3 regions of the Methylobacterium sp. ap11 genome follow, and region 3 is predicted to be linked to each of the others. Evidence: predicted binding sites of a transcription regulator. Region 3 holds the regulator's gene; each other region holds the start of a gene.
The links. Region 3 encodes PhoB, which activates phosphate uptake and scavenging genes when phosphate is short. Its sites were predicted from a motif close to TGTCATNNANCTGTCAT; they were not measured.
Positions count from the first base shown of each region.

Region 1: the regulator PhoB is predicted to act here: its motif matches at 3,498-3,514, upstream of BMX97_RS04825 (CorA family divalent cation transporter).
Region 2: the regulator PhoB is predicted to act here: its motif matches at 1,933-1,949, upstream of ugpB (sn-glycerol-3-phosphate ABC transporter substrate-binding protein UgpB).

Region 1 is NZ_FOEB01000003.1:47,943-52,942, reverse strand. Features, by position in the region: gene BMX97_RS04835 (PAS domain-containing protein) at 1-1,824, shown strand, start outside; gene BMX97_RS04830 (response regulator) at 1,859-2,242, shown strand; gene BMX97_RS04825 (CorA family divalent cation transporter) at 2,298-3,335, opposite strand; gene BMX97_RS04820 (spore photoproduct lyase family protein) at 3,539-4,597, opposite strand; gene BMX97_RS04815 (MFS transporter) at 4,640-5,000, opposite strand, start outside.
Region 2 is NZ_FOEB01000006.1:18,743-23,742, reverse strand. Features, by position in the region: gene BMX97_RS10420 (thiamine pyrophosphate-binding protein) at 1-1,608, shown strand, start outside; gene ugpB (sn-glycerol-3-phosphate ABC transporter substrate-binding protein UgpB) at 1,994-3,313, shown strand; gene ugpA (sn-glycerol-3-phosphate ABC transporter permease UgpA) at 3,318-4,202, shown strand; gene BMX97_RS10405 (hypothetical protein) at 4,398-4,628, opposite strand; gene BMX97_RS10400 (hypothetical protein) at 4,691-4,921, opposite strand; gene BMX97_RS10395 (acyl-homoserine-lactone synthase) at 4,933-5,000, opposite strand, start outside.
Region 3 is NZ_FOEB01000004.1:285,505-290,504, forward strand. Features, by position in the region: gene pstA (phosphate ABC transporter permease PstA) at 1-878, shown strand, start outside; gene pstB (phosphate ABC transporter ATP-binding protein PstB) at 901-1,713, shown strand; gene phoU (phosphate signaling complex protein PhoU) at 1,800-2,537, shown strand; gene phoB (phosphate regulon transcriptional regulator PhoB) at 2,605-3,306, shown strand; gene BMX97_RS07950 (hypothetical protein) at 3,334-4,245, opposite strand; gene BMX97_RS07955 (hypothetical protein) at 4,793-5,000, shown strand, end outside.

The DNA.
Region 1 (5,000 bases), on a different contig from region 3:
GTCCAGCGCGTGCAGCTGGCGCTGGCGGCCGGGGCGATCATCGGCACCTGGAATTGGGACATTCCCTCGGACCGCTTCACCATCGACGAAGCCTTCGCCCAGACCTTCGGCCTTGACCCGGCCCTCGGACGTAAAGGCATCCCGCTCGCTCAGATCGTCGCCACCGTGCATCCCGACGACAAGCGCGGGTTATCGACCGCCATCACCACCGCTATTTTGCGTGGCGGTGCCTACGCCCATCAGTACCGGGTGCGCCGCGCGGACGGGCGCTACTACTGGATCGAGGCCAACGGTCGAGTCGACAGGGCGGAGGATGGCACACCGCTGAGCTTTCCTGGCGTCCTGCTCGATATCGAGGAACGACGCGCTGCCCAGGCCGCGCTGACCGCGAGCGAGAGCCGATTGAGGGCGCTCGTGACTGCGGGCGCACAGTCCGTCTACCGGATGAGTCCCGACTGGCAGGAGATGCGCCAGCTCGACGGGCATGGCTTTCTCGCCGACACGGTCGTGCCAACCGTGCACTGGCTCGACCTGTACATCGATCCCGCCGATCGCCCGGAGATGATGGCAGCGATCGAGGATGCGATCCGGCGCAAGGGTACGTTCGAGCTTGAGCATCGGGTGCGGCGGGCCGATGGAAGCTTCGGCTGGACGCTCTCGCGCGCCGTCCCCCTCTTCGAGGAGCACGGCGAGATCGCAGAGTGGTTCGGGGCGGCGAGCGACGTGACCGCCCGTCGAACCGCCGAGGCGCGGCAGGCAGCATTGGTCGAGATAGGTGACCAGTTGCGCGACCTTGGCACGGTGCCCACCATCGTACACGCAGCGGCTGGGACCGTCGCGCGGATGCTCGGTGCAACACGTGCCGGTTATGGCTTGGTCGATGTCGCACGCGAGACGGTAGAGGTTCCATCCGATTGGTGCGCACCGGGGATTGCCTCCGTCGCGGGCCTGCACGATTTCCGCGACTACGGCTCATACATCGAGGACCTGCGGCGCGGCGCAGCCGTCCTGATCAAGGATGTGGAGCGCGACCCACGCACGCAGAAGAGCGCGGTGAAGCTGCTCGCGATCGGTGTGCGGACGCTGATCAACGTGCCCGTGATGGAGCGCGGGCGCCTCGTCGGGATTGGCTTCATCAACTCCGATCGACCCAACGCCCTCTCAGCCGAGGAATTGGCCTTTGTGCGGGCCGTGGCTGATCGGATCCAGGTCGCTGTGGCGCGCGTGCAGGCGGAGGCGCAGCAAGTGCTGCTGAACGGCGAACTGTCGCACCGGCTCAAGAACACTCTTTCGATGGTGCAGGGTATCGCCAGCCAGACGCTACGCAGCGTGCCGGACCAAGCCCCAGTCCAGGCTTTCACGCAGCGGCTGGTAGCCCTGTCGCAGGCGCACGATGTGCTCTTGCAGGACAGCTGGACATCCGCGCCGATGCGCGCCGTCGTCGACCGTGTGCTGGCCGTGCAAGCGCCCCTGGAGCGCTTCCGGATTAATGGCCCCAACCTGTCGCTGGCCCCTCAGGCGACACTGTCGCTCTCGATGCTGCTGCACGAGTTGACCACGAACGCCGTAAAGTACGGCGCGCTCTCGACAGAAGCGGGGATGGTCAGTGTTACCTGGCGGGTCGAGGATGACGACGATCGAACGGCCGTGCTGACCTGGCAGGAGCGTGGTGGTCCGCCAGCGCAGGCGCCGACGCGTCGTGGTTTCGGAACGCGGTTGATACAGCTCGGACTGGTCGGAACCCGTGACACCCGGCTGAGTTATAGCACGTTGGGCTTCGACGCTGAATTTCGGGCGCCCAGCTCAGAGGTAGTGGCGTCGTGATCCGGGCGGTGACGGGTTCTCTCGAGGGGAGCCCATGACGACGCAGCGCGACGAGCGCCGACCGATCGTACTTCTGATTGAAGACGAACCGATCCTGATGATGACCCTGTCGGACCTGATCGAGGATGCCGGCTGCGACGTTGTCGAGGCGACGACGACCGCCAAGGCGGTCCGTCTCCTAGAGGAGCGCACGGACATCCGCGTGGTGATGGCGGACCTGGATGTGCGCGGATCGGTGATGGGGCTGAAGCTGGCCGCCCTGATCCGAGACCGCTGGCCGCCAATTGAACTGATCTTGACGGGTGCGGTGAAGCCGGATCTGTCGAGCATCCCGGCCCGTGGTGTGTTCCACGACAAGCCATTCAACCACGCGGGCATTGTCGGAAGCATTCGCTCATTCCTATCAGCCGCCGGTTGACCAGGTTCCGCGATGGGTCGCCAGCAGACCCTCGATCGCCAAGAGCCTCGGAGGATCAGCCCTGGCCCCTCTGCCCGCCGAGCCCGAGCCGGCGGATCAGCAGGAAGGCGGCCGCCGCCGACATCGCGGCGATCAGGATCGCCACCGTCGAGCCGTCGTCCCACTCGGCGAGCGGCAGGCCCTTGGTGTTCATGCCGAACAGGCCGGTGACGAGGGTGGGCGGCAGGAACAGGGCGGTCAGGATCGACAGGGTGTGGAGCTGGCGGTTCGACTGCCGGGCGAGCAGGCCGGACAATTCCTCCTGCAGGAGCCGGCTGCGCTCGGCCAGCACCACCATGTCGCGGTCGAGGGCGTCGAGCCGCTGGGCGATGCGGGCGGCGGCCTCCCGGGTCTCCTCCGGCAGGTCGTCGCTCTCCTCCTCCAGGCGGTGGAAGACCGCCCGCAACCCGTTGAGCTGGCGATGCAGCCGCACCGCGTCGCGGCGGATCGGCCCGAGCTGGCGGGTCTCCTGGCGGATGCGCTCGTCGAGGATGTGGTCCTCGATCCCGTCGAGCCGGTCGGACAGGGCGGCGCCCCGCGCCCCGATCGCCGCGGCGACCCGGCCGATCAAGGTTTCGAGGAGCGCCACCGGCCCGGCAAGCGGCCGGCCCCCGGCGACGACCTCCCGCACCGCGTCGGGCCCGACGATCGGGTGCCGCCGCCCGCTGACGAGGAAGTTGGCGCCCAGCACGAAATGCAGCCGCCCGGCGGCGTCGGGCAGCCGCTCGGGCGCGGCCTCCGGCCCCTCGGCCTCCCGGGCGAGGTCGGCGATGACACCGCCGACCTGGCCGTCCTCGATGCTCACCCGCTGGTGCGGATCGCTGGCGAAGGCCGCCGCCGCGAGGTCGGGCGGACCGAGCCGCCCCTCGGCGATCAGGCCCGGCACCCGGGCGTCGTTGAGGTTGACGTGGAGCCAGACGAAGCCGTCGCCGAAGCGGCCGAGCGCCGGCACCTCCTCGCCGGGCTCGACCAGGCGCCCGCGCCCGCCCGCGTCGAACCGCATCGCCCAGATCAGGCCCGGCAGGGCCGGCTCGTCGCTGAGGAGATGGGTCATCGCAGCGTCCTTCGCGCCTCTTCGCCGGAGACGGCGTGGCCCGAGGGCTAGAGCATTTTCCGACGAAGTGGATGCCGGTTCGTCGACGAAAATGCGGCAAAATCAAAATTCTAGAGAGCTTCGCGATTGCAACGCGATCGTGAAGCGCTCTAGGGACGGAGCGCGACGGTTCGATGACGGCGCCCGCTGCCGGGCCGCGTCCCTCAGAACGCGTAGCGCACGCCGCAATACGGCAGCTCCTCGGCCAGCAGCGCCTTGAACCGGGACAGCCAGCGGCCCTTCCAGCCGGTGCGGTAGCGCAGGTTCTCCATCCCGCCCTCGGAGCGCTTGGTCTCCTGGATGTCGGGGCGCCACAGCAGCGCCTCGGCCTTGGGGTGCCAGCGCAGGTTCACCTCGTGCAGGGCGGCGTTGTGGGTGAGGAAGATGATCTCGGCCTTCAGCTGCGCCTTGGCGGCCGGGCCGATGCCGGCCTCGAGCGCGCGAAACAGCGCCCGCCAATCCTCCTCCCAGCCCTCGTAGAGGATCACCGGCGAGAAGTTGACGTGGACCTCGTAGCCGGCGGCCACGAAGGCGTCGATCGCGGCGATCCGCTCCGGCATCGGCGAGGTCCGCACGTCGACCACCCGGGCGATGCGCTCGGGCATCAGCGAGAAGCGGATGCGAGTCTTGCCCTCGGGCCTGTAGGCGAGGAGGTCCGGGTTGACGAACTTGGTGGCGAAGGAGGCCTTGGCGTTCGGGATGCCGCGAAACAGCCCGACGAGGTCGCGCACGCCCCCGCTCGCCAGCGCGTCGACCGAGAGGTCGCCGTTCTCGCCGAGGTCGTAGACCCAGTGCCGGTCGTCGATCTGGTCGGGGGCGGGGAGGGGGCCCTGCCCGGCGGCGTGGCGGGCGATCGCCCGGCCGATCGCCTCGGTGTTGACGAACAGGGTGATCGGGTTGGCGTAGCCCTTGCGGCGCGGCACGTAGCAATAGGCGCAGGCCATGGCGCAGCCGTTGGAGCTCGACGGCGCGATGAAGTGGGCGCTGCGGCCGTTCGGCCGCGAGGCGAGGCCCTTCTTGACCCCGAGCACCAGGGTCGAGCGCTTGATCCGCACCCAGTCCTCGACCGAGCCGGCATTGCCGTGCAGCTCCGGGATGTTCCAGTGCGAGGCGACCTCGATCCGCCGCGCCGGCCCGAACCGCTCCAGGATCTCCCGGCCGAGAGGATAGGCCGCGACGGCGGGCTCGAGGTAGATCGTGTCGATGGCCAGGAGGTTTGACAGGGACGGGCTCGGATGCGGGGCTTGCGTGCAGGGCGCGGGCTCTCAGGATCTAGGGCGGTCGCGGGGCTCCAGCAGGGGCACGAGCAGGCCCGCCGCCGCGAAGGCGCCGCCGACCGCGCAGAGCGCCGGCCAGCCGCCGGCCGCGAAGGCCCGGGTGCCCGCAGAGGCGCCGAGCGCGCCCCCGGCGAAGATCGCGGTGAAGAACACGGTGTTGATCCGGCCCCGCGCGCCCGGCGCGAGCGCATAGACCCGGGTCTGGTTGGCGATGAGCGCGGTGTTGATGCCGATGTCGATGAGCAGCACGCCCACCGCCAAGGCTACCAGCGAATGGCCGCCGAGGAGCCCGAACACCGCGAAGGCGGCGAGCGTGAGCGCGCCGCCGCCGACCAGCACCGGGCGCGGG
Region 2 (5,000 bases), on a different contig from region 3:
GGCGACATCTTCTGCGTCCCCGGCGAGAGCTACCTCGCGGTGCTCGACGCGCTGCACGACGCGCAGATCCGCCTCACCGTCTGCCGGCAGGAGGGCGGCGCCGCCATGATGGCGGAGGCGCACGGCAAGCTCACGGGCAAGCCCGGCATCTGCTTCGTCACCCGCGGTCCCGGCGCCACCAACGCCTCGCCCGGCCTGCACATCGCGAAGCAGGATTCGACTCCGATGATCCTGTTCGTCGGCCAGATCGAGCGGGCGGCCCGCGAGCGCGAGGCTTTCCAGGAACTCGACTACCGGGCGGTGTTCGGCACCATGGCGAAGTGGGTGACGGAGATCGACAGCGCCGAGCGCATCCCCGAGCTGATCGCCCGCGCCTTCCACGTCGCCACCGCCGGCCGGCCCGGCCCGGTGGTGATTGCGCTGCCCGAGGACATGCTGGTCGAGACCGCGACCGTCCCGGATGCCCCCGCCTTCCGGCCGGTCGAGACCCATCCGGCGCTGGCCCAGATGGTCGCCCTGCAGAACCTGCTGGGGCAGGCGCAAAAACCCTTCGCGATCCTCGGCGGCAGCCGCTGGTCGGCGGAGGCCGTGCGGCGCGTCTCGCGCTTTGCCGACCTGTTCTCGCTTCCCGTCGCCTGCTCGTTCCGGCGCCAGGGCCATTTCTCGGCCGATCACCGCTGCTACGCCGGGGATCTCGGGCTGGGCGTCAACCCGAAGCTGCTGGCCCGGATCAAGGAGGCCGACCTCCTGCTCGTCGTCGGCGGGCGGCTGTCGGAGATCCCCTCGCAGGGCTACACGCTCCTCGACATTCCGGGACCGCGCCAGACCCTCGTCCACGTCCACCCGGACCCGGAAGAACTCGGCCGCGTCTACAGCCCGGCGCTCGCCATCAACGCGAGCCCGACCGCCTTCGCGGCGGCGATCGAGACGGTGCAGCCGCCCCGCGCCCTGCCCTGGGCCGCCGGCACGGACGACCTGCATGCCGACTACCTCGCCTGGAGCGATCCCACCCGGATCACCACCCCCGGCACGCTCCAGATGGGCGGCGTGATGGCGGTCTTACGCGAGGCGCTGCCGGCCGACGCGATCCTGTGCAACGGCGCGGGCAACTTCGCGACCTGGGTCCACCGCTTCTGGCCGTTCCGGTCGCATGACGGCCAGCTCGCCCCGACCTCGGGCTCGATGGGCTACGGGGTGCCCGCCGCCATCGGCGCCAAGCGCCTGCTGCCCGAGCGCACCGTGGTCGTCGTCTCGGGCGACGGCGATTTCCTGATGAACGGGCAGGAATTCGCCACCGCCGTGCAGTACGGGCTGCCGGTGATCGTCATCCTGGTCGACAACGGCATGTACGGCACGATCCGGATGCACCAGGAGCGCGAATATCCCGGCCGCGTCTCCGGCACCGCGCTGAAGAACCCCGATTTCGCCGCCTACGCCACGGCCTTCGGCGGCTACGGCGAGCGGGTCGAGCGCACCGAGGACTTTCCCGCGGCCCTGGCGCGGGCCCTCGCCTCCGGCCTGCCGGCGATCCTGCACTGCCCGACCGACCCCGAGGCGATTACCCCGACGACGACGATCCAGGCGTTGCGGGACCGGAAGCGGCCGTAGTCATCCGAGGCTGTTCATCTCTCTCGACAACCCTGCAAACCTCGATGTCATCCCGGGGCCGCGAAGCGGAACCCGGGATCCATCACCGCCGACAGTCCAAGATGAAGCGGAACGCGCGCCCCCGAGTTCTCCCCCGTCAGCGGTTATGGATCCCGGGTTCTCGGCTTCGCCGAGCCCCGGGATGACCCGGAGGGTTTCAATTCCGGCCGTGGGATCACGCCGACCAGACAACCTCCCTTGTCCCCCGGTCGCGGCTGTGCTTAGCCAGCTACTAACAAGCTGCCCGCCGCTGGAGACGGTGCGGACCGCGTCACCCCCGGCGCCTGTCGTCGGAGTGTCACGCGGGCCCCGCATGAGGGGCCGCACACGAGGAGACGACAACCCGATGGCCCCCACCCCGACCATCCGCATCGCGCTCGCCGGCTTAGGCCTGGCGCTGGCCACCACCCCGGCGCTCGCCGTGACCGAGCTGCAATGGTGGCACGCGATGACGGGCGCCAACAACGACGCCGTCAACCGCCTCGCCGACGAGTTCAACGCGAGCCAGAGCGACTACAAGGTGGTGCCGACCTACAAGGGCAATTACGGCGAGACGCTGAATGCCGGCATCGCCGCGTTCCGCGCCGGCACCGCGCCGCACATCATGCAGGTGTTCGAGGTCGGCACCGCCACGATGATGTCGGCCAAGGGCGCGGTGAAGCCGGTCTACCAGCTGATGAAGGACGCCGGCGAGCCGTTCGACGCGAACGCCTACCTGCCGGCGATCACCGGCTACTACTCGACGACCAAGGGCGAGATGCTCTCGTTCCCGTTCAACTCGTCGTCGATGGTGATGTGGGCCAACCTCGACGCCCTGAAGGCGATCGGCCTCTCCGAGCCGCCGAAGACCTGGCCGGACCTGTTCGCGGCGGCCAAGAAGCTGACGCAGAACGGCTTCCCGAATTGCGGCTTCTCGACCACCTGGGTCACCTGGCTCAACATCGAGCAGCTCTCGGCCTGGCACAACGTGCCGGTGGCCACCAAGGCCAACGGCATGGACGGGCTCGACACCACGCTCGAGATCAACGGCCCGCTCCAGGTCAAGCATCTCGGCAACCTCGCCGAGGCGCAGAAGGACAAGAGCTTCGACTATTCCGGCCGCTACGACAGCGGCTTCGGCCGCTTCACCGCCGGCGAGTGCCCGATCATGTTCGGCTCGTCGGGCTCCTACGGCAACGTCAAGGGCGCGGCGAAGTTCGCCTGGGCCTCGGCGCCGATGCCCTACTATCCCGACGTGCCGGGCGCGCCGCAGAACAGCATCATCGGCGGCGCCTCGCTGTGGGTGATGGGCGGCAAGAAGCCCGACGAGTACAAGGGCGTGGCGAAGTTCTTCACCTTCCTGTCGGACACCGACCGGCAGGCGAAGCTGCACCAGACCACCGGCTACATGCCGATCACCAAGGCGGCCTACGAGAAGTCGAAGGCGGACGGCTTCTACGACAAGAACCCGGCCCTCGAGACGCCGATCAAGGAGCTGACCAACAAGCCGCCGACCGAGAACTCCCGCGGCCTGCGTCTCGGCAACCTGCCGCAGATGCGCGACATGTGGGCCGAGGAGATCGAGGCGACGCTGGCCGGCAAGAAGACGGCGAAGCAAGCCCTCGACGAGGCGGCGACCCGCGGCAACGCGATGCTGCGCCAGTTCGAGAAGCAGGCCGGACGGTAACAGCATGGGTCCCGAGCGCGTCACCTTCGGAGGCCGGCTGCTGCCGGCGGCGCTGATCACGCCGCAGCTCCTCATCGTCGGCTTGTTCTTCTACTGGCCGGCGGTGCAGGCGGTCTGGCAGTCGTTCCAGATGCAGGACGCGTTCGGGCTCTCGACCGAGTTCGTCTGGTTCGAGAACTACCGGGCCCTGTTCACGGACCCGGCCTATTACCAGGCTCTCGTCACCACGCTGGTCTTCGCCGCGGCGGTGGCGGGGCTTTCCCTCGGCTTCGCGCTGCTCCTCGCCACGATGGCGGACCGGGAGATCCGGGGCTCGGGCATCTACCGGACCCTGCTGATCTGGCCCTACGCGGTGGCGCCGGCGGTGGCGGGCGTGCTGTTCGGCTTCCTGTTCCAGCCCGGCCTCGGGCTGATCGCCCGGGGTCTCAACCAGATCGGCATCCCGTGGAACCCGCTGCTCGACGGGAACCACGCGATGATCCTGGTGGTGATGGCGGCGGCCTGGAAGCAGGTCTCCTACAACTTCCTGTTCTTCCTCGCCGGCCTCCAGGCGATCCCCGGCAGCGTGATCGAGGCGGCGGCGATCGACGGCGCCGGCCCGGCCCGGCGGTTCTGGACCATCATCTTCCCGCTGCTGTCGCCGACCACGTTCTTCCTGATGGTGGTCAACGTCGTCTACGCCTTCTGCGAGACGTTCGGCGTCATCGACGTGCTCACCCATGGTGGCCCCGGCCGGGCGACCCAGACGCTGGTCTACAAGGTCTACCAGGACGGCCGCATCGGCGCCGACCTCGGCGGCTCGGCGGCGCAGTCGGTGGTGCTGATGGCGATCGTGATCGGGCTCACCGCGATCCAGTTCCGCTACGTCGAGAAGCGGGTGGCGTACTGATACGGTTTCCGGACGATTACTACCGGAAACCGCATGACGCCGCCGCGAGGACGGCGCGGCGCCCTCGATCGGACGCACGACGATCCGGACAAAAAAGGCGCGACGGCGCCCGGCTCCCGTACGGGGGCGGGGCGCCGCGCGCCTTCTCGTCCGTCCGGCGCTCCTCGCGGCGGGACGGCCGAAAGTCGCGGCCGTTCAGGACGACATCGCCCGCTCGGGCTCGCCCTCCTCGATGAAGCCGAGCTCGTCGAACAGCGCCGTGGCGGCGCGGATCATCGCCTGCACGGAGGGCAGGTCGCGGATCTGCGGGCTCGCGGTGTGCTGCAGGTCGAGAATGCCGGCGGCCAGGCGCAGGGCCTGGATCTCGGCCCGGGCGGCCTGGGACATGTCGGAATGCGGGGCGGAGGCGTGGATCGCGAGGGCCATGATGCGTGCCTGGTCGTGGGGAGATGAGAATCGGGGAGCGGGTGCGGGAAGCGCGCCGGAGGTCATGACCAAGGCTCCTCCGCGGCGTGGAGCGCGGTGGGCGGATAGGTCCGTCCGACATAGCCGAGCGCGAGCCGGAGCAGGTCGAGGACGACCTGGTCCTCGCAGGCGACGGCATGCCGGTAGGCCTCGATCAGGTGCTCGGCCATCCGGTCGGCCGGGGCGCGCGACACGGCCGGCAGGTGCAGGGCCCGGAGCGGGATCGAGGCGCGGGTGTCGTCGTGGTACGGCATCGCGGTTCCCCTCAGGCGGCCAGGCCGCGGCCGGCGCGGGTGCGGTCGGGCGGCGGCGGGGTACGGGCGAGGACCGAGG
Region 3 (5,000 bases):
CCGCCGCCCCCGCCCGCCCCGCCCCGCCCGAATGGGGCCGGGTCCGCGCCGGCCGGCGCACCGCCGACAAGGCCCTGATCGTCGGCTGCACCCTCGCCACCGCCCTCGGCGCGATCGTGCTCGGCTCGATCCTGCTGATGCTGATCATCCAGGGCGTCCAGGGCTTCTCGCCGGCCCTGTTCACGAACGTCACGCCGGGGCCCGGCTCCGAGGGCGGCGGCATCGCCAACGCGATCCTCGGCAGCCTGGTGATGACGGCGCTCGGCATCGTCGTGGCGACGCCGATCGGCGTGCTCGCCGGCACCTACCTCGCCGAGTACGGCCGGACCTCGCACCTCGCCAACCTGATCCGCTTCCTCAACGACATCCTGCTCTCGGCGCCCTCGATCCTGATCGGCCTGTTCGTCTACACCCTGATGGTGCGGCCGATGGGCGGCTACTCGGGCTGGGCCGGCGCGGTCGCGCTCGCCATCATCGCCACCCCGGTGATCGTGCGCACCACCGAGGACATGCTGCGCCTGGTGCCCGGCACCCTGCGCGAGGCCGGCGCGGCGCTCGGCGCGCCGCTCTCGATCGTGATCCGCAGCGTCACCTGGCGGGCGGCGCAGTCGGGCATCGTCACCGGCGTGCTGCTGGCGCTCGCCCGCATCGCCGGCGAGACCGCGCCGCTGCTGTTCACCGCGCTCAACAACAATTCCTGGTTCAGCCCGAACCTGATGGGCGGCGTCGCCAACCTCCCGGTCATGATCTACCAGTTCGCGCTCTCGCCCTACGAGAACTGGCGCCAGCTGGCCTGGGCCGGTGCGCTCCTCATCACCGTCACCATCCTGGGCCTGTCGATCGTGGCCCGCCTCGTCCTGCGCGGCCCCCAGCGCTGACCCGCATCCTGGAGACACACCGATGAGCGCCACCGCCACCGCCGTGCCGGTCGTGGGCCAGAGCACGGCCGACGAATCCGCCGCGATCCGCCTCGCCGTGAAGGACCTCAACTTCTACTACGGCGACTTCAAGGGGTTGAAGAACATCAACCTCAACTTCCTCGACCGCCAGGTCACGGCGCTGATCGGGCCGTCGGGCTGCGGCAAGTCGACGTTGTTGCGCACCTTCAACCGCATCTACAGCCTCTACCCCGAGCAGCGCGCCGAGGGGCAGATCCTGCTCGACGGCCGCAACATCCTCGACCCCTCGATCGACCTCAACGAGCTGCGCGCCCGGGTCGGCATGGTCTTCCAGAAGCCGACCCCGTTCCCGATGTCGATCTACGACAACATCGCGTTCGGCATCCGGCTCTACGAGCGCCTCGGCAAGGCCGACCTCGACGTCCGCGTCGAGGAGGCCCTGCGCAAGGGCGCCCTGTGGGACGAGGTGAAGGACAAGCTCAAGCAATCCGGCATGGGCCTGTCGGGCGGCCAGCAGCAGCGCCTGTGCATCGCCCGCACGGTGGCGCAGCGCCCGGAGGTGATCCTGTTCGACGAGCCGACCTCGGCCCTCGACCCGATCTCGACCGGCCGCATCGAGGAGCTGATCGAGCAGCTGCGGGGCGAGTTCACCATCGCCATCGTCACCCACAACATGCAGCAGGCGGCGCGCATCTCGCAGTTCACCGCCTTCATGTATCTCGGCGAGCTGATCGAGTTCGGGCCGACCAACCGGCTGTTCATGAACCCGTCGAAGCGCCAGACCCAGGACTACATCACCGGCCGGTTCGGCTGAGGCGTCCCGCCCTCGTTCCGCCGGCCCGGGCCCTTGCCGGGCCGGCCCGATCCCACGCTCCACTTCATCGCGGGGAGTCTCACTCCATGTCGAACCACATCGTCACCTCCTACGATCAGGAGCTGCAGAACCTGCGGCGCAGCATCGCCGAGATGGGCGGCATCGCCGAGAAGATGGTGGCCGATTCCGGCCAGGCGCTCCTGCGCCGCGACGCCGCCCTCGCCCAGTCGGTGATCGCCGTCGACCAGCGCCTCGACGGGCTGCAGCGCGAGATCGAGGAGAAGGCGATCCTCCTGATCGCCAAGCGCCAGCCGATGGCGATCGACCTGCGCGAGACGATCTCGGCGATCCGCGTCTCGGGCGACCTCGAGCGCATCGGGGATCTCGCCAAGAACGTCGCCAAGCGCGTCGTCGCGATCGCCGACCAGGTCCAGCTGCAGAAGATCGTCGTCGGCGTGGAGCACATGAACGAGTTGGTCCAGGGCCAGCTCAAGGACGTGCTCGACGCCTACGCCACCCAGGACACCGTGGCGGCCCTCGACGTCTGGGCCCGCGACGGCGGCATCGACGCGCTCTATACCTCGCTGTTCCGCGAACTCCTGACCTACATGATGGAGGATCCGCGCAACATCACGTTCTGCACGCACCTCCTGTTCTGCGCCAAGAACGTCGAGCGCATCGGCGACCACACCACCAACATCGCCGAGACCATCCACTACCTCGCCACCGGCGAGACGCTGACGACCGACCGGCCGAAGAACGACGGGTCGAGCTTCGCCACCGTGGATCCCCAGTTCTCGCCCCAGTCCCCGCCCAAGGCCTGACCGGATGGCCTGCCCGGCCGCGAGGCCGAGCGGGCCGTCCCGGCGGCGACGACCCTGAAGTGCCCCGATGAGTACCCGCATCCTGATCGTCGAGGACGAGGAGGCCCTGACCCTCCTCCTGCGCTACAACCTCGAGGCCGAGGGCTTCGAGGTCGACGCCGTCGCCCGCGGCGACGAGGCGGATATCCGCCTGCGCGAGCAGGTCCCCGACCTCGTCCTCCTCGACTGGATGATGCCGGGCCTCTCCGGCATCGAATTGTGTCGGCGCATCCGCGCCCGCCGCGAGACCGAGCGGCTGCCGGTGATCATGCTGACCGCGCGCGGCGAGGAGGGCGACCGGGTGCGGGGGCTCGCCACCGGCGCCGACGACTACATCGTCAAGCCGTTCTCGGTGCCCGAGCTGCTGGCGCGGGTGCGCGCGCTCCTGCGGCGCGCGAAGCCCGCCCACGTCGCCGACCTGCTCGTCGCCGGCGACATCGAGCTCGACCGGGTCAGCCACCGCGTGCGCCGCGACGGCCGCGAGCTGCATCTCGGCCCGACCGAGTTCAAGCTGCTCGAGTTCCTGATGCAGAGCCCCGGCCGGGTCTTCTCCCGCGAGCAGCTCCTCGACGGCGTCTGGGGCCACGACGTCTACATCGACGAGCGCACGGTCGACGTGCATATCGGCCGCCTGCGCAAGGCGATCAACCGCGGCCGCGACTCGGACCCGATCCGCACCGTGCGCGGCTCCGGCTACTCCTTCGACGAGATGTTCGCGCCCGAGCCGTGACGCCGGACGGCCGTCTCCCGGTCCGGGTCAGAACTCCATCCCGAACTTCACCCGCAGGCTGTGCCGCTCGAACTGGTTCAGCCCGAGGGACCGGCCGGCCAGGGCCGGGTCGGTGTCGCGGCCCCAGACCTGCCCGGCATAGGCCACGGTCAGCCAGACCTTCTCGGTGAACCGGTGATGCAGCGCGGGCCCCAGGGTGAGCGCCTCGCTCTCGAGCCGGTTCAGGAAGGCCCCCTCGTAGCCGCGCAGGTAGCGGACCTCCGGGCCGAGATAGGTGCTGTCTCCGACGCGCCCCACGAGAGCGTTCGACCACAGGAAGGTCGAGGAGCGATAGCCCGGGCCGCCCCGCTCGCGCCCGGCCGCCGGTTCGACGCTGATGTTGCTGCCGTACCAGAGCTTGTCCGGCACCACCTGGACGTCGAGCTGGAGCAGGCTCTCGACGTCGAAGATGTCGGCGCCGCGGCCTTCGACCGGGAGGACGCGCGTGAAGCGAGGGCGCACCTCCAGGGCGAGACCGAAGGGCTGCTCCTTCGAGCCCTTCAGGAACTGGTACTTCACCTCGAGCGAGACGCCGTCGAAGGTGCCGTAGGACTTGTCGTCCAGATCGAGAACGTTGCGCTGCCGCCGCAGCGTGCCGAAGGCGCTGAGTTCGAGGCTCAGCCTGTCGATGGGGTTGAACTGGTAGGCGAGCCGCGTGTCGAGCACGCGGTAGGCCGACCGGCCGGGGCCGTCACGACGCTTGCCGATGCGCGAGACGGTGTCGACCACCGCTTCCTGCTCGCCCTTCTCGCCGGCATCGGCGCCTTCCGTGAAGCCGAACAGGTGCTCGGTATCGACGTCCTTCCCGTCGTCCGTCTTGCTGGACGTTCCGGCCGGACGGCCCTCGTCCTCGCCGGCCTCCCGCGCGCCGCCCAGGCCCGTCCCGGACCTGTCCTCCATCCCGGACCTGTCCTTTGTCCCGGACTCGCTGCGCGGCGCGGCCTGCGTGGATGCCGGGGTGGAGAGGACGAGCATCAGGACGCCCGCCGCGGCCGACAGGCATCGCATCGGCTCGGTGATTCCGGTCATGGTCGCGCGAGGGCCCCAGATGTGCCGTGCTCCAGCGCGTCTGCTTAGAAACGATGCCGGCCGGCCTGGCTGCCGCAAAAATGCAACGCCCGTAAGACCTTTGGACCGCGCGGGATTACGAGGGGCGTCCGACGCATCGGAGGCCTTCGCGCGGTCGGCAGGACCGGGGATGGGCTCCGGTCCGCACGACCCCGGGGCGCCTTGACGTTGGCTCCGTACAAGGCTTGGCCGACGGCTGCGCGCCCGCCCCGAGCACCGCGCCGAATCCTGGCGCCGATCCCGACATGCCCACCCGCACCGCCCCTTGCACGGATCCGTCCCTGGGTCAGGGGTGAAGGCGATCTGCGTATCGAACATTTATAGTTGTAGATCGCCGAGCATGACGTTAGGATTTTCAAGTCAAGCGGGGAATGTTTCCATGGAAAAACTCAGAAACATCGCGACGATCTTGGCTTTTCTGCTGGCCGGAGAGATGATCGCTTCCATGCTCGGACTTGCCGTGCAGCCGGCATCGGCGCAGTCGAGCGCCGAGCGCGAGAGATGCGCGGAATCGGTCGGGATCCAGACACGTCACAACGGCCGGAACAGCTGGATCAAGCGGAGAGTCTCCGGCAAGACCTACAACG